3 regions of the Exiguobacterium sp. QJM3NY_9 genome follow, and region 1 is predicted to be linked to each of the others. Evidence: riboswitches for the same ligand, from Rfam matches in the RefSeq annotation. Region 1 holds a riboswitch; each other region holds the start of a gene.
What was found. Region 1 has a riboswitch for thiamine pyrophosphate ahead of tenA (thiaminase II). Riboswitches for the same ligand answer to the same signal wherever they lie in the genome.
Positions count from the first base shown of each region.

Region 2: another riboswitch for thiamine pyrophosphate. It lies ahead of thiD (bifunctional hydroxymethylpyrimidine kinase/phosphomethylpyrimidine kinase); the one in region 1 lies ahead of tenA (thiaminase II).
Region 3: another riboswitch for thiamine pyrophosphate. It lies ahead of AC0VYQ_RS08290 (ECF transporter S component); the one in region 1 lies ahead of tenA (thiaminase II).

Region 1 covers NZ_CM149679.1:1,013,436-1,019,500, reverse strand. The annotation lists gene AC0VYQ_RS05060 (BrxA/BrxB family bacilliredoxin) at 1-93, opposite strand, end outside; gene AC0VYQ_RS05055 (class I SAM-dependent methyltransferase) at 126-1,310, opposite strand; gene AC0VYQ_RS05050 (sporulation protein) at 1,409-2,182, shown strand; gene tenA (thiaminase II) at 2,333-3,034, opposite strand; TPP riboswitch at 3,109-3,214, opposite strand; gene AC0VYQ_RS05040 (DUF1002 domain-containing protein) at 3,402-4,283, shown strand; gene abc-f (ribosomal protection-like ABC-F family protein) at 4,565-6,065, shown strand, end outside.
Region 2 covers NZ_CM149679.1:595,314-601,378, reverse strand. The annotation lists gene AC0VYQ_RS02965 (CHASE3 domain-containing protein) at 202-810, shown strand; gene AC0VYQ_RS02960 (ArsR/SmtB family transcription factor) at 901-1,275, opposite strand; gene AC0VYQ_RS02955 (hypothetical protein) at 1,353-1,790, opposite strand; gene thiE (thiamine phosphate synthase) at 1,811-2,449, opposite strand; gene thiM (hydroxyethylthiazole kinase) at 2,439-3,209, opposite strand; gene thiD (bifunctional hydroxymethylpyrimidine kinase/phosphomethylpyrimidine kinase) at 3,190-3,999, opposite strand; TPP riboswitch at 4,116-4,226, opposite strand; gene AC0VYQ_RS02935 (murein hydrolase activator EnvC family protein) at 4,288-5,562, opposite strand; gene AC0VYQ_RS02930 (murein hydrolase activator EnvC family protein) at 5,767-6,065, opposite strand, start outside.
Region 3 covers NZ_CM149679.1:1,586,930-1,592,994, reverse strand. The annotation lists gene AC0VYQ_RS08300 (DEAD/DEAH box helicase) at 1-1,286, shown strand, start outside; gene AC0VYQ_RS08295 (50S ribosomal protein L25/general stress protein Ctc) at 1,627-2,265, shown strand; TPP riboswitch at 2,357-2,455, shown strand; gene AC0VYQ_RS08290 (ECF transporter S component) at 2,555-3,133, shown strand; gene AC0VYQ_RS08285 (ABC transporter ATP-binding protein) at 3,130-4,695, shown strand; gene AC0VYQ_RS08280 (energy-coupling factor transporter transmembrane component T family protein) at 4,661-5,386, shown strand; gene AC0VYQ_RS08275 (NAD(P)/FAD-dependent oxidoreductase) at 5,464-6,065, shown strand, end outside.

The sequences.
Region 1 (6,065 bases):
GCTTTCAGCTGTCGTTAATTCTTCAAAACCAGCAGCTGCCGCTTCTTTACGTGCTGTCTGGACGACGTCTTCAAAATACATTTGGAAATCCATCGGTCTAATTCCTCCCTTATTCGTTCTCTTCCTTATTGTACGAGTTTAGATGAAATCTGTCCAAGTCTGCCGCTTAATTCTTGCGCCAAATATGGTTTCGCATGTAGTAGATCACGGAAGGCGACGTAACGGTCAATTTTTTCTTCCGACGGCTGACGGTCATTTTTATACGCACGAATCAAGACATTTTTTGGTGTATGCTCTAAATCAATGAATTCAAGCAATTGTGTCTCGTAACCGACGAGCGTCAAGATTTCGGCACGGATCGAATCCGTCGCAAGCGAAGCGAACTTCTCTTGAATCAGCCCGTGTTGCAACATGACGTCGAGTGGTGAACAGTCGAGTTGACGATTGAGTTCTTTTTGACAACACGGGACACTTAAGATAACAGACGCATTCCAATCAACGGCGCGGGCAAGTGCAACATCCGTTGCGACGTCACAGGCATGAAGCGTCACCATTAAGTCAACCTCTGTATCTTCGTTATAATCATGGACGTCCCCGACACGAAACTCGAGATTCGTATAGTCGAGATCGCGCGCAATCGCTGTACATTCTTCGATGACTTCTTTTTTGAGATCAAGTCCGGTCACTTTCAAGTCGAAGCCTTTGACGACACTCAAGTAATGATACAAGGCAAACGTCAAGTACGATTTTCCACAACCGAAATCAAGAATCCGTAACGTTCGGTCTGTCGGTAACGCTGAAATACTATCTTCGACGAACTCCAGGAACCGATTGATTTGTTTAAATTTATCGTACTTTTGCCGTTTGACTTGCCCGTCTTCCGTCATGACACCGAGTCGGACTAAAAACGGAACGGCGACACCATCTTCAAGGAGATGACTTTTTTTACGATTATGCGACAGTTCTGCTTGAAGGGGTGACTGTTGCGTTGTTTTTAACGATACTTTCATTTTTTTGGATAACTGGAACTGAACTTCTTCCGTCTTGAAACGGAATAAAAATTGACGGAATTCCTCCATCAATCCGTCGAGTCGTTCTAAAAATTCATCAACCGACAAATTTTCGTGTTTAATTATCCGTTCATATTGAAACTCTAACTGGATTGCATACGTATCTTTCAATAGAATCGGTTTTAGTTTGATTCTTCGAAGATCATTCGACTTTTGGCGCGGACCACTAATCGTTGCATGCACGAGAGCAGAAGCCTCGAGCTTTTGAGTGAGTAATTCTTTTACTTGGTGTAATTCCACTGTAGTCCCGTCCTTTTCTGATTGTTCTTTCGAAACTGTAGCAAATTCCACCCTATTCGACAAGTAAGGTAGCTTCATCATTAAAGGAGGAACGAACGATGTTCAAAAAACTTTTATCACAAATCGGAATCGGTGCCGCCACAGTCGATACACGACTCGACAGCGAGCGCTGTGAGCCCGGCGGACAGATTCACGGAACCGTTCATATTAAAGGCGGCAATGTCGACCAAGAAATCGATCGGATTTATTTAGCGTTTAATACACAATATAAGGAAGAAGTCAGGGACAGCACGACATTTACGACGTTCACACTCGATCGTTTTTCGCTAAACGAAGCCGCCTTTACGATTGAAGCAGGTGCCGAACGCGAAATTCCGTTTACGCTTCAAGTACCATTCAATACGCCGCTCTCGGTCAGTCAATCGAAGTCATGGATTGAAACGGGTCTCGATATCGCCCAGGCGGTCGATCCGTCAGACCGGGACGCCATCATCGTCCAAGCCAATGACCTCCAATCCGTCATCTTAGAAGCGATGGAAGAACTTGGATTCCGACTCAAGAAAGCGGACACGGAAAAACTTCCCGGGCGTTACCGGAAGGATTTACCGATCGCCCAGGAACTCGAGTATTCGGCACGCAATACGTACTTCGCCCATAAACTCGATGAAGTCGAAATCATCATGCTCCAAGACCGCACCGGCATCGACATCGTCTTGCAAATCGACCGTCGTGCCCACGACTTAGGTTCGCTCTTCAGTGAGATGGCGGGTGCGGATGAGACAATGACGAAGCTACCCTTATCGAACCACGATTTGATGGACCGAAACGCCGTCAAACAACAATTAAACGATTTGATTGAACGGTACAGCTGATTTCCTTACCAGAATCTTCATTATGCCTGTAATCCACCAACAAAAAAACCTGAACGATTGCCATGACTTTCTTTACGAAAGCTGAAAATTGCTCAGGTTTTGTGCGGTCTGTCGTCTGATCGCGCTGATCGACAGCGGCTAAAGCTGTACTTATCGTTTCGTTACTTTTGGTTGACGCGTAACTTGTGTAAAGAGACGTTCAAACGTTTCTTCCGTCCAGCCCATTTCCCAAAACATCAATTCGTAATAACAGCTTCTGACGAAATGGTGTTTCATCCGTTCCCGTTCTTCGGCACTCGCTCGCGCCGCCAATGCATCGAGGCGATCGACCTGTTCAAAGACGACCCGTTCGAACCATTCCGAGCTGTATGTTGCAATCCACTGTTGATAAATCGGTGACGCCGGTGACTTCGTCAACAGTTGTTGTCCGACCTCATAATAAAGCCAGTAACACGGTAAAATCGCTGCAATCGTTTCCCCGAGTGTCCCCTCGCTCGCGTGATGCATATGCGAGACATAGGCATACGCAGTCGGTGCCGGTTCGAACGCTGCTAAATCCGCTTCCGTAATAGCGAGCGGTTCAAAAAACGATTGATGAAGTGATAGCTCAGCCGCATAGGTCGATGTCGCATGTTCCGCGAGTTCCGCGATCGTCGCGAAATCCGTTGCCTTTGAGGCGGCCTGGGCTTGAATTTTTGCGAAATGTTTTAAATAATACGCATCCTGCATGACATAATGTCGAAATTTTTCGAGCGGTAACGTCCCGTCACCAATGCCTGTGACGAATGGATGGGAAAAACTGCTGTCCCAATATGTTTTTGCGGCTTGCCGAATTTCTTGACTGAATTTCAACCTAATTCCCCCTTTTGTTGAATCAAAAAACGCCACACCCTACGAACAGGGCATGACGTGAAGAGACAACAAGAGAGATATTCACGCCACTTCCCTCCGTAAGTCCAAACTTAATCAGGTTCAAAGGGTCCGAACGTCTTCGTCGTCTCAGTCGGCCTACCGACTCCCCTAGTGGTCATTATTTAATTCCTCTTCACTATATCATTTTTTCAGTCACATGATCAGGATTTTAAATGAAATGTAGTATAGGATTAGGGACACGAGGTGGGCGGTTCATTCCGCCTCAAGACCGATTCCGTTCTGAAACCCGTCACTTACAATGAAATTAGCACCTGATACTATCTACTATACTCGGAGGATTTATACTATGAATAAAGCAACAAAAATCATGACAACGACGCTTTTAGCGACAAGTTTACTTCTACCGACTGCTGCTTCAGCAGAGCAAGTCGTCGATAAAACGATCATCACGCTTGGTGAATCGCTCGGGGCAAAGGATAAAGCCTGGGTACTCGCCCGATTGAATGCGCCGGAAGGCATTACGCCCGTCATCGCCACGACAGCAGATGAAGAAAAATATTTAGGTAAGAACGTTCCCCAGTCCCAGCTCGGCGGCAACATGTACTCTTCCGCAAAAATCGAACTCGCTGAAAAAGGCGACGGTTTATCTGTCGCGACCGAAAACATTACCTGGGTAACAAAAGACATGTACTTGAACGCGCTCGTCACTGCAGGCGTAACGGACGCCGACATCACAATCACTTCCCCTTATAAAGTCACCGGGACCTCTGCTTTGACGGGGATCATGAAAGCATACGATCAAACGTCGGCTGAGACCGGCATTAAATTGACGGATGAACGAAAAGATTTAGCCCAACAAGAGTTATCGGTCACTTCCGATGTCGGAAAAACGGTCGGGACGGACAAAGTCGCCGAACTGATGAATGAAATCAAAGCAGAGATCGCCAAACAAAAGCCGGAAACCAAAGTCGATATCGAGAATGTCATCATCCAAGTCATTCAAAATAACAACATCCAGTTGTCGGACGCCCAAATGGACCGGTTGACGTCATTGTTCAGTCAAATGGAGAAAGCTGACTTGAACTGGGGACAAATCGAGACCGGATTAAAGGGTGCCGGGCAAGATATCCACGCGTTCGCGACCTCCGAAGAAACGAAAGGATTTTTTGCAAAACTGTTTGACGGCTTAAGTAAGTTCTTTAACTCGATTTCCGGACTGTTCAAGTAACTGAAAACGATTTCATTTTCAGTTCAAAACATGGTAAACTAACTTTATCGAAACGAAAAGGTGGTGTAAAAGATGGGTTTTGCTGCGTGTAAGCATTGGTTGATGGAACAACTTTATCTGTTGCGCGCGATTTTTCATGAAATGGCGTTCTAAAGGACGAGTCTGCCCTTTTCTTAGGAACATCCATCTGAAAAATAAAGCAAAGCGCACCTTTTACGGTAAACGGAGAGCGCTATTTGCGTTCTCCGTTTTTTGATGCGCATGAAAGGAAGTTACTGATCATGATTTGCGACATCCAACACCTGACAAAACAATTTGGGGGAGCATCCGTCTTAACCGATGTCTCGCTCTATCTTAAACAAGCTGACCGCATCGGATTGATCGGTCGAAACGGAACCGGAAAAACAACGTTACTGCGTTTAATCGCGCAACTCGAAACACCGGACAGCGGAACCCTTTATCTCAAAAAAGGACTTTCCATCGGTTATTTGGCTCAAATTCCACAGTTCGCAGAAGAATTGACGGGCCTTGATGTTCTCTGGACCGCATTTGCCCAAATCGTCGCCTTACGGACGACGATGCATCAGCTTGAACAACAAATGGCAAGTGCTGACCACCTGGACGATGTGCTGAATGAGTATACGCGTGTGACCGAACAATTCGAACAACAGGACGGTTACCTGCTCGATTCGAAAATCCAGCGCATGATTAACGGACTCCATCTCGATGCCTTGCTGACACGTCCCTTTTCTCAATTAAGTGGTGGCGAACAAACCAAAATCTGTCTCGGTCGGATGCTGCTAACGGAACCCGACTTGTTGATTCTTGACGAGCCGACGAATCACCTCGACCTCGCAGCAATCGAATGGCTCGAACAATTTTTAAACAGCTATCCGGGCGCAGTCATCATCGTCTCACATGATCGCGTGTTCCTCGACGCGAGTGTCAATTTGATTGCTGAACTTGAAGATGGCGAATTGACGATGTACCCCGGGAATTACTCGGCGTACATCGTCGCGAAGGAACACCTGCTCCTCGAACAGTTCCACGCCTACACGGAACAACAAAAGAAAATCAAACAAATGAAGGATGCGATTCGGCGTTTGCGCCAATGGGCAAATGAAGCATCTCCTCCGAGCGAAAAACTGTTCCGAAAAGCAAAAGCGATGGAACGGGCACTCGAACGAATTGAGCGACTCAAACGGCCACTTCTGGAAAAAGCGGCTCCTGACATCAAATTTTCGTCGCAAGGGCAAATCAGTCAAGTCGTATACCGCCTGACGGATGTCGAGCTTTCCGTCGCCGGCCGGAAGTTGTTCGAGTCGCTCGATTTCGAAGCCGCGGCGCGTGACCGGATTGGTATCGTCGGTGCGAACGGGAGTGGGAAAACAACGTTATTACGTGTCTTACTCGGACAACTCGAGCCGACGAACGGACGTGTCACGCGTGGTCCGTCAAATCGTGTCGGATTTTTATCGCAACACGTCGATATGCCGGGTGAAGAGCGACTGATCGATTACTTCCGTTCACACGTTTCGACAGATGAAGGAACAGCCCGCTCCCTGTTAGCCCGTTTCCTCTTTTTCGGTCCACGTGTCTTCTTACCGATTGCTGCGTTAAGTGGTGGAGAAAAGATGCGCTTAATGCTCGCGATTCTTGTCCACTCGCCGCTCAATGTCCTGATTCTTGACGAACCGACGAATCACCTCGACATTGAATCCCGCGAGGCGCTTGAAGAAGCACTCGAGCACTTTGATGGAACGCTGATCGCCGTATCGCATG
Region 2 (6,065 bases), 420 kb from region 1:
GTGGGTTGTTTTTTGTAAACGAAGGCTGACCCATCATATACGTCTACGTTTGGTATCGCTTCAGGTTTCATCTCAAAATATAAAACGATTGGATTCCCGTAACCAAAAGATGTTCCCCTAAAAAATAGATAACTCTTCACTTTTTGGGAATTAGTGGTTAAGCTAATGACATTACTAGTTAGCTTACGAAGGAATGATTGCATGAATAAACTTTGGCGCTACCGCATCTCTCTCATTCTTTTAGTCAGTTTGTTCGCTTCGATTCCTCTCATCTATGCCTTGACAGGTTATCGTACCATTTCAAAAATGACAGAAGAGATGCACGCCCATGATATCCCGATGATTAAACAAGTCGACCAACTCGTCGAATACAATCGGGATCGGGCAAATGCCGTTCGCGGCCTATTGCTCTATGAAGACGACCGCTACATTGAACAATACTACTTCTGCACGACCAAAATTCATGATTTACGCCGTGTGCTCAATGCTTCGAACGAAACACCCGTACCGATTAAAGATTTGTTAACCCGTAACAATGCATGGGAAAAAGAAATCGAAACCGTTTTCAGCCTTTATGAAACAAACGGTTCACAAGCAGCTACCGCTTTAGCGAAACAATCGACGCAGACCACGCAGACCATTCTTGAAGATCTTGCTCAAGTTAAAGATCAATTGTATACCGAATTAGATCAAGAACTCGAAAATACGGCGCTCGTGACAGCATCCTATAAACGGATGTGCTTTAGTCTATCCATTTTAGCCTTTCTACTCATCAGTGTGACCATCACGCTCTTCCATCGAATCAAGTGATCTGTTGTTTCATACGATTAGCTTCGTGAAAAAGCTAAAAAACGCACCGCAGTTCTTTATCGGACTGCGGTGCGTTTTTTTGTATTTTTCTCAAGAAGAAGCCTTTCCTTCATTCACATGCTCCATTGCCAAATGAACTAACGACGAGACATGATGGTCATCAAGTGAATAATAGACAACTTTTCCTTCTTTACGATATTTGACGAGACCTTGTTTCAATAACGTTCTTAAGTGATGCGAAGCCGTCGCAATCGAACAATCAACTGATGCCGATACGTCACAAACACAAAGTTCTCGCTCGACCGTCAATGCATAAGCGATTCGTAGACGCGTTGCGTCCGATAACACTTTAAACAATTTCCCAATCTCAAGCGTCGGGATTTTTTCAACGGCATGACCAATTTCAGTTGCACGTTTTTGATCGATCGCAATCGTCTCACAGCGTGGTGCCTCCACTGTCTTCACCTCTCCTCCAAACTATTGCACCATCCTAAAACAACAAATGCAAGTAAGATGACTACGATGATTCGCGAGGTGAAGATTCATTTCCGATGTTTTTTTTGGATTGTACGAAAAACTGCCCATCCCCCTAATCGATTCCCGATATCCCAAACGATTCGATTAGTATCAACAGCTCGTACACCGATGTCGATGATACTTGTATTTCGCAATCGCTCCTTATATCGATTCGATAGGAAGCGTGGTAACGGTACTTGTAACATCACCCGATAAAATAAATCGAGGTGTGTATGTCCCCAGATTTCCGTAGCGATGGATGCCGTTTTAATCAACAGCGGCCGTTTATATCGTTGTCGGTGTTTGTTTTTTAACAAAGCCGCCAATTCAAATGCATAACGATTCGGATACGGAAACAATTTCCAACCTAAATGATACTTTCCGCGATTGTCGATTCGAATGATTTGTGGTTCGATTCGATACCGAATCCAGCCTCCCCGAAAGCGAATGACTTGCCATTTCACGTACATCACCTCTTCAGTGATTATACCCGGTCTGATACTATTTGACGCGCAGTCTGAACCGCCTCTTTGAACTCCCGTGCCGCACGTTCAATATCTGGTGCTGCAAATAAGGCAGAGACGACAGCATATCCTTCAAGCATCTCGAATAAGTCGGGCACCACATGATGTGTGATTCCACCAATCCCGACGAGAGGAAGGGAAACAGCCCGGCGAATCGCTTGGAGTGTTTCGTTTGTCATCTGACTCGCATCGTCTTTTGTCGCCGTTGGATAGAGTGACCCTACGCCAAGATAAGTTGCCCCGTCTTGCTCTGCTTCGATTGCCTGTTCAACGGTCGAGACAGAAACCCCAATCGTGGCTTCCGGTAACAGCTTACGTGCCTCCCGCAAAGGGATGTCCTCTTGCCCGATATGCAGACCTGCACCGACGATTTGTGCGATATCAATCCGGTCATTGATGATGAGTGGGACGCCGTAACGAAACATCATTTTCTTCAAGTCGCTCGCTTGTTCGAGAAATTCTTTCCCTTGCGCCTGTTTTTCACGAAGCTGGACCATCGTCGCGCCACCTTTTATTGCTGCTTCGACCGCATCAATCAAGGCAACGTCCGGGTGAAAGCGCCGATCTGTTACCGCATAAACCGTGTAATCATTCTCCACTGGTCAATACCCCTTTCAAACTTTCTTCTGTAGTTAAGCTGATTGCGTTGAACAACCCCATCCGGAAATCACCGAGTCCCGCTGCTTCATCTGCGACTTCACCCGCTTTTCCCATTAAATACGTCCCATAGGTCGCTGCTTCGAATGCATCATACCCTGCTCCAAGTAGGGTCCCGATGAGCGATGCCGTCATACAGCCTGTCCCTGTAATGTGTCCGAGTCGTGGCGTTCCTACGGTTAGTTTTACTTGACGCTTGCCGTCTGTAATGAAATCAACCGGTCCCGTTACGACGAGAGTCGTCCCGAGCCGTCCAGCAAACTCATGGACGACTTGAAAATCTAATGTCTCTCCTGAAGCGACATCGACTCCTTTTGAACGTCCGACTTGACCGATGAGCGTCTTGATTTCAGAGACGTTCCCCTTAATGACCGTAAAATGAATTGCTTCGAGTAACTCTTTCGTGAATTGTGTCCGAAGTGTCGTCGCCCCCATTCCGACTGGATCTAAAATAATCGGTTTCTTCAATCGGTTGGCCGTTTGACCTGCCAACAATTGCGACGCTCGTGAAGCTGCGTTCAATGTCCCGATATTGATAACGACAGCATCTGCATGTCCAACCATTTCCTCGACTTCTAGGATATCTTCCGCCATGACAGGTGAACCCCCGAGCGCAAGGGTCATATTGGCACACTCATTAATCGTGACCGCATTCGTTAAATGATGAATTAATGGTTTTTTATCATGAATGGTTGTAAGCATCCGTTTCCCTCCAAATGTCATAAAAGTGATGTGTCGGTCCGATTCCGTTCCCTAAGGCAAATCCATGCCGGATTGCTTCAGTTACGTACCGTTTAGCATAAATCACGCTATCCTTCAGGGAATCTCCCAGAGCAAGACGTGCCGCAATCGCGGAAGATAATGTACATCCTGTCCCATGTGTATGCTGGCGTTTTAATCGTGCCTCCTGAAACAGATGATGCATCCCTTCCGTGTATAAAATATCCGAGGCATCCGTACTTTCGAGATGACCGCCTTTTAACAGGATAGCGATGTCTCGTTTTTGTGCGAATTCCGTCGTCGCCAGCTTCATTTCATCAACTGTCGAAATCGCTTGCCCTAACATGCGTTCCATTTCCGGAATATTCGGGGTCGTCAAGGTTGCAAGCGGCATCAAGTGCTCCATTAATGCTTGTTCAGCATATTTCCTTAACAGGGCATGCCCCCCTTTTGCGACCATCACGGGGTCTAAGACGACTGGTCCCTTATAATGTTTCAAACATTTGGCAATAACTTGAATCGTTTTTTCATTCGAGACCATCCCAATTTTAACGGCATCTACACGAATATCGCTAAAAATCGAGTTCAACTGGGCTTCGACAAGCGTTGGTGATACATCTTCAACTGCTTGTACGCCTAACGTATTTTGCGCTGTGATAGCAGTAATTACACTCATACCGTAAACCCCAAGAGCAGAAAAAGTTTTTAGGTCGGCTTGAATTCCAGCTCCACCACTAGAGTCTGATCCAGCAATCGTCAGTACATGTTTCATCGATAGACCTCACTTTCTATGAGAGCACAAGGAGAAAGCGGAACGAAAAAAAGCGTCGTCCGCTGTAAAAAAGCAGACGACGCCATGAAAAACCAACGAGTGTGGTCACTTATTCATGTCTTCAATCTCAACTTTCCTACGCTGGTATTATCCAGATCAGGTGATAGGGTCGAAAACAGAATGGTTTTCCTCTCAGCCAGATTCCTCCAGCTCCCCTAGTTGCTCATGATTTAAATTTCCCTTTCACTGTAGCATAGCGTCATAAAAAAAACGAGCCGAAGCTCGTTTTTATAAGTATGCTAATGGATTAACTGTATTAGCTGGTCCTGTCGCACTGTATTGGTAACCACCAATATGCAATTCAAAATGAAGATGTGCGCCCGTCGAGTTTCCCGTATTTCCGAGCGTACCGATTTGTTGTCCTTGCGAGACCGTTTGTCCAGCATGAACTGATAATGAATTCATGTGCGCGTAAACTGTTGTATACACTTTCCCATTCAAGAAATGTGAAATCATCACGTGATTTCCGTACGGTCCACCGCTTCCTGCTGTGATGACCGTTCCTGAAGCTGCTGCGACGATTGATGATCCGACTGGCCCTCTAAAGTCGACACCATTATGGAAAGTATACCCATTTGCACCACTCGCTGGTCCGAATCCTTGTGAAACACTTCCTGACGCAGGGCGAACGAACTGCGCCGAACCGCTCGGAACACTAGCGACTGGCGTAGCACTTACGACCTTCTTAGACGTCCCGGCGTTGTTTTTTTCCGCCGCTTTCGCCGCCTTTTCCGCTGCCGCTTTTTCAGCTGCTGCCTTTTCCGCTGCTACTTTAGCAGCTGCCTTTGCTGCCGCAATCGCACGTTCTTGCGCTTCTAATGTCGCTTGAAGTTCTTTCGCATTCAGAAGTTTTGTCGTAAATTTTGTTTTACCTTGACGTAGTTTTTTTAAGGTTTCACTACGCGCTTTCATTTGCTGTTTGAGTTCCTTTTTTTGAACCAAAAGGGCTTCTTTTTCTTTCACTCGCTCTTCCTTTTTATCCACGAGCGTCGCTTTAGCATCCGCTAATTTTTTTTGCGTTTCAAGGTAAGCAGAAATCATCTTGTCATCTTGTTCAGCAATTTTTTTCCCTGCCATCACACGACTAAAGAGATCGCCAAGATCTTTCGAACCAAAAATGACTTCTTCCCATTTAATAGAATTCCCATCATTTTCTTGAAGCACACGAAGGCGGTCTCCTAACAGCTCTTCCTGGCGTTTTAACATTTCTTCATAATGAATAATGTCTGCCTCAAGCTCTTCAATTCGTTCATTCAACTGACGAATCTGTTTATTTTTTTCTGAGACACGAAAAATATTTTCATTGATTGCTGCATCAATCGCATTGATTTGACGTTGCTCTTTTGAAATTTTAGATTCTTGTTTTTTGATTGATTTTTCTAGTTTACGTTGTTCAGCTGCATTATCTGCTTTCTTTTCTTTGATTGTAGCCGCTTGAGTGATTGGGGTGTTCGTCAATAATAACGTCCCTAATAGTACGGTAGAAAATAACTTTTTTAGCATATGTGAGTTCCTCGCTTATGTATGAATTCGATTTTTGAAGTCATGTTTCGTAGTAAAACTATCTGAAATTGATTATAGCACCGTAATAGTTTCAGAAAAATTTCATTTACGTTTCAAATGAAAACGTTATTTTGTAATATAACAACTAATTATTCAAACTATATAAAAAAAGAACCTCTACAATGTAGAGGTTCTTTTACGATTTTATAACATTGACATAGGATTAACACTATTTGCAGGGCCTGTTCCGCTGTAGATATAACCGCCGACATGAATTTCGAAGTGTAGGTGTGGTCCAGTCGAGTTACCCGTGCTACCAAGTGCACCGATTTGTTGTCCCTGGCTGACACGTTGTCCTGCACGCGCATTCAATGAACTCATGTGCGCGTAAACCGTCGTATACGTTTTTCCGTTCAATTGGTGAGCAATCATGATGTGATTCCCGTAAGGACCACTGCTAGAAGCCGTAATGACAGTTCCTGTTGCTGCTGCGACGATTGGTG
Region 3 (6,065 bases), 570 kb from region 1:
CGGCACACGACTGTCATGGCATCTTAGCGGACGAGATGGGACTCGGCAAAACGATTCAAGCCATCGGTTATATCGAAACGCTCCCGAGTGCACGTGTCTTGATCGTCGCCCCGGCGTCACTCCTCTACAACTGGGCAGCAGAGCTGCGCCGCTTTGCCCCGACACGCACCGTCCGTGTGCTCAGCGGGAGTCGTGCGTCGCGCTTACGACAGCTCGAAGACTTGCCGGACGACGTCATTCTCATCATCTCCTACCCGTCGCTCCGGCTCGACATCAAAAATCATCAAACGATCCATTACGATTGTATCTTTTTTGATGAAGCACAACATCTGAAGAATCCACGGTCGCAGACGACGGTCAGCTTAAAACAACTGTGGGCGACGCGGCGGTTTGCCTTGACGGGGACGCCGCTCGAAAACAAGACGCTTGATCTTTGGTCAATCTTTGACGTCGTCTTTCCGGCACTCTTGCCGGACCGGCAACGGTTTCTTGACTGGTCAGCACGGGACGTCCAACAATTCGTCGAACCGTTTTTGCTGCGCCGGACGAAAAAAGATGTTTTGCAACAGTTGCCGGCGAAACAAGTCGTCCATCAGTACACGGAACTGACGGCGGGTCAGAAAAAACTCTATGCCGCCCACTTGGCAAAGTTACAGCTCGAGACGTTACAGCATCTTGATCAGTCAAAACCGGAAGAACGGATGAAGTTACTCGCCGGATTGACCCGGCTCCGGCAAATCTGTTGCGATCCCCGTCTGTTCGTCGAAAACTACCGTGGCCGGTCGGCGAAACGGGACCGGTTGCTCGCCTTGATTCAAGAAAAACGGGCAGCAGGCAAACGGATCTTAATTTTTTCACAGTTTACAAAAATGCTCGATTTGATTCGGAACGACCTGCATGAGTTACACCTTCCCCATTTCGAACTGCGCGGGGATACACCGATTGCGGAGCGTCTCGAACGCTGCGACCGTTTTAATGCAGGCGAAGTCGATCTGTTTTTGATTTCACTGAAGGCGGGCGGCACCGGACTGAACTTGGCGACGGCGGATACCGTCATCTTATATGATAGTTGGTGGAATCCGGCTGTCGAACAGCAAGCGGCTGACCGGGCACACCGGATGGGACAAACACAGACGGTCGAAGTCATTAAATTAATCACGAAAGGCACAATCGAAGAAAAAATCATCGAGCTGCAGGAGCGGAAGGCGACACTCGTGACGGACATACTTGAACAACCGGCGTCACTTGCGTTATCGGTCGATGAGATGGTTCAATTGCTTGAATAAGAGGAAAGGCACCGATTTCTTTACATGATGTAAACCGTTGCTGCTCTAGGGAGAACAGGTTTCTGGCTATCGTTTTTTCGCCGGTTGATGTTTAGCTTTTAATGTTACGGGGGTATAACTATCATAGCACCGCATCAGCGAGTTGCTTTTACAACCACATGTTTCTCAATATCAGCGTAATGACCTGGGAGAGAAATGCTAACCACTCACTTCGATCTTCATTTTTTATGAAATCAATTTGAAATAGCATTCGATGCACTGTCTTGATCCGGAACGATTCGTTCCACTCCTTTCTTCATTACCTTTTGAGGGCTATACCAAATTCAAGGGGGAAATGAACATGTCAGTAACATTAAAAGTAGAAGAACGCGAAGTACGCCCACGCTCACTTAGAAAGCAATTACGTCATGAAGGAAAAGCTCTTGGTGTCGTGTATGGTTACAAAGTGGAAAGTACACCGATTGCCTTTGACGAAAAAGCATTGATCAAAGTCGTTCGTGAACATGGTGAGAATGCACTTGTTGCACTTCAAATCGGTGGTAAAAAAGTCAACACACTGATCAACAAACTCGATATGGATATCTTCACACCAACAATCAAGCACGTTGAATTCATCGCTGTTAAAATGGATGAAGAAACAGAAGTCGAAACAGATATCGTCCTCGTCGGCGAAGCGGCTGGTGCAAAACTTGGTGGATATCTTTCACAAACACTCTTTAAAGTAACAGTTGCAGCTACACCAGATAAATTACCGGAACGCGTCGAAGTCGATGTGACAAATCTTAACCTCGGTGATTCTCTATCGGTTTCGGATTTACCGGAAGAAAAAGAATACCGTATCGTTACGGAAGGTGACATTCAAGTCGTTGCCGTCGTCGAATCGACACTTGAAGCGGATCTCGAAGAAGCAGATGCTGAAGAACCAGCTGAAGCGACAGAAGAAGTTTCTACTGAAGAACAAACGGAAGAAAAAGAATAATTTTTCTTACCCTCCCCTCGCGGAGGGTTTTTTTATCTGTATTGACAACTGTCAGTAGAGTCGGTACAGTAAATAGCGTACACATTATATGCACATCCACTAGGGGAGCCCATTGGCTGAGACGATTCACTTCGGACCCTTTGAACCTGATCTAGTTCATACTAGCGTAGGAAAGTGGAGCGGTAATTCGTTCAATTTTTCTGCATGTTTGCAGATTCAGCGACCGCTCTCTTTCATAGAGGGCGGTCTTTTTGTTTGTCTGGTGGTTGTGCCAAAGGGAGATAGGAACATGAACAGTTGGAAAATGAAAGAAATCATCGTCATGATGATGTTGTCGGTTGCTTGCGGGGTACTCTACTTAGGGTGGTCGACATTGTGGTTACCGATTTCCGCGATCTTCGGACCGGTCGGATCGAACTGGATGTTCGGGATTTGGGTCATCGCGAGTCCGCTTGTCGCCTACATCATTCAAAAGCCCGGGGCAGCACTGATTGCAGAAGTCGTCGCCGCGGCTGTCGAATTATTCACGGGGAGTCACTTCGGATTATCGGCCTTATTGATTGGTTTCGCTCAAGGAATCGGTGCCGAAATCGCTTTTGCCCTCTTCGGATACCGGAAGTTCAACACAATGACGTTAGTTCTATCCGGAATGTTCGCCGCAATCGGCAGTATGGTCTATAGTCTTGTCGTCAATGGTTTCGCCTACTATACGACGACGACACTTCTGTTGACGTTTTCCCTTCAACTCGTCAGCGGTGCATTGCTCGGTGGATTACTTGCAAAAGTCATCGTCGATGCGCTCGTCAAGACAGGGACGTTGAACGGTTATGCGATCGGGCGTAAGCGGCAGAAACCGGATGCGGCATGATTCATTGTAACGACTTGTCTGTCCGCTATCCGGGGCAACATGACAACGTCCTGCACCACGTGACGGTGACGCTACACGAAGGGGAAACGACGTTGCTCGTCGGACCGAGCGGCAGTGGGAAAACGACGTTTTTACATGTTCTCGCCGGTTTATTACCTGACGCGATTGAAGCCGATGTCAGCGGCCACTGCAAAACGAATGGGACGGTCGGAATCCTTTTTCAAAATCCGGACGACCAGTTCTGCATGCAGACCGTCGGAGCGGAAGTTGCCTTTAGTCTTGAAAATCGCTCAGTCGACCGCAGTCAGATGGATGACCGGATTGACGCCGTACTGGCACGTGTCGGCCTGGACGTGCCGCTGACGACACCGATTATGCAACTGTCAGGAGGGATGAAACAACGACTCGCCCTCGCCTGCGTCCTAGCCCTTGAGCCGGATATTCTATTGCTTGACGAACCGACGGCGCAACTCGATCCGGCAGGACATCGGGTTTTGATGCAGCTGATTGAGGAACTCCATCACGACCGGACGTTGACGCTCGTTCTGATTGAACATCAGCTTGACCGCTGTGTGACGTTCAGTGACCGGGTGCTCGTCTTCGATCACGGCGGAACGATTTTACGCGATGGTCCGCCGCTTGATGTCTTCGGTCAGCATCGCGATGAACTTGAACGACGCGGCATTGCGACACCGCTCCTCTACCCGTATGAACTGGAAACCGTGCCCCCCGCTTCTTCCCAGGCGGGGCGGTTACGAAAAGTGACTAACATCCGTCCTCCGGTTCGGCACGACAATACGTTCGCGCTGACGCGTACCTCGTTAGGACGCCGTAAGCAAGTGATTGTCGACGACCTGTCGCTTGCAACACACGGCGGAGAGTGGATCATGGTTGTCGGATCGAATGGTGCCGGGAAAAGCACGTTGCTCGAAACACTGGCGAAATTGATTCCGGCGCAAGGCGGTACGGTCCGCTTGTTCGAAAAAGAACTGCGGGCATGGAAAAGTCGGAGCTATTACCGACACGTCGGATTCGTCTTTCAACAGCCAGAGCTCCAATTTCTCAAGCAGACGGTCGAAGACGAGCTCGTAATCAGCATGGATGCACCGACGCCGGAGCGGATTGAAACGGCGTTGCAATCCTACCGGTTAACCCATGTCGCCCGTCAGTCGCCCCTCGCCCTGAGCATGGGTCAAAAGCGACGGCTCAGCGTCGCGACGATGTTGTTAGAGCCAAAAGACGTCCTGTTGCTCGATGAACCGACGTTCGGTCAAGATGCCGAGACGACAAGTCAACTCATCGAGATGTTCGAGCAGGCGCGATTAAACGGGACGACGCTGATCATGGTGACGCATGACATGGAGCTGGTCCACCAGTATGCCGACCGGGTCCTCGTCCTTGGTGACGGGCGACTTCAGTTCGACGGCACACCGGACACTTTGTTTAAAGACGAGACGTTACTCGAGCATAACCAACTCTCTCGTCCGTTATCGTATTTGTATCAGCAACTCGAGGAGGTGAAACGTCGTGCAGGAAAACGACTCCCCGCTCGCGCGTATTAATCCGGCACTCAAGCTCGGTGCCCTCCTGTATGTGATGGTGCTTTTGATTGCGGCACCGACGTTACGCGAAACGATAGCCTTACTTTTACTCGCTGCGGTCGGATTGGGCTGCTCCGGTTGGTCACTGTTGATGCTCGCCAAACGGGTCTCCCCCTACCTCGTCTTGTTCTTGCTGACATTTTGGATGATGGCAGCCTTCGGAAAAGGCAGTACGGAAGTTTGGTCATTCGGTTGGTTTCGCGTGACGGAAGAAAGTATCGGTCACGCCTGGTTGATCGCACTGCGGATGCTCGCCTTCGTCTTCCTCAGTTTGACGTTCATCGCGACGACCGACCAAACCCGGTTCGTCATGAGCCTGATTCATCAGTGCCGCCTTCCAGACCGTCTCGCATACGGCTTTTTAGCAGGGATTCGTTTTATTCCGATCTTCCAGCAGGAAATAAGAACAATCTGTCAAGCACGGCGGGTCCGCCAACAGCACTCGATTTGGCCATGGCAGACGTTTTTCGCCATCAGTTTACCGCTTTTTACGAACAGTATCATGCGTTCGGAACAAATCGCGATTGCGATGGAAGCGCGTCGGTTTCAGGCCGAGCGGACGTATTATGTTCGTCCGGTCGTGACGCGTCACGACCAAGTGTTTTTTTGTCTGGTTTGTCTCGTGGCGAGCCTGCTTCGGATTGTCCTATGACATTCATTAGATTAACGCAGACGGATTCAGGGAATCATAGTTTCGGAAGCAGTTAATTTAAAGAAGTAGGTGAAGGTTTGAAACGAATCGTATTAGTCGGGGCAGGTCATGCCCATTTAGAATGTATCAAGGAAGGAACGCATCCGGATGTTGAATGGATCGTCATCAATCCGTCCCGTTATCAGTATTATTCAGGAATGTTCTCCGGTCTTGCGGACGGCACGTATCGACTCGAGGAGACCCGGGTCGATGTCAAAGCACTCTGTGCGCGTCACGGAAAGACATTGATGGAGGACCGTGTCACGCGCATCGATCCGCAAACGAAACAAGTCTTCTGTCAGTCAGGCGAAATCATTTCTTACGACGTCGTATCGTGTAACATCGGTTCGAATGACTGGAATGTCTCAGATGCAACGTCACGCGTCACAATCAAGCCGAATTATCAAATCGATCAGGCGCTCCGTCAGTTTAAAGAGGCATCGTCGCCCGTCATCGTCGGGAGCGGTGCTGCTGCAATCGAGATGGCCGCCTCATTCCAATCGGACGGTTGTCCGGTCACACTCGTCCATGATGAATCGCTCCTCGCAGGACACCCGGCAGAAGCGAGCATCCTTGACCGGTTGGATACGCTGGGCGTGACACGCATCGTCGACCGGTTCCTCTCTCTTGATGAGCAAAC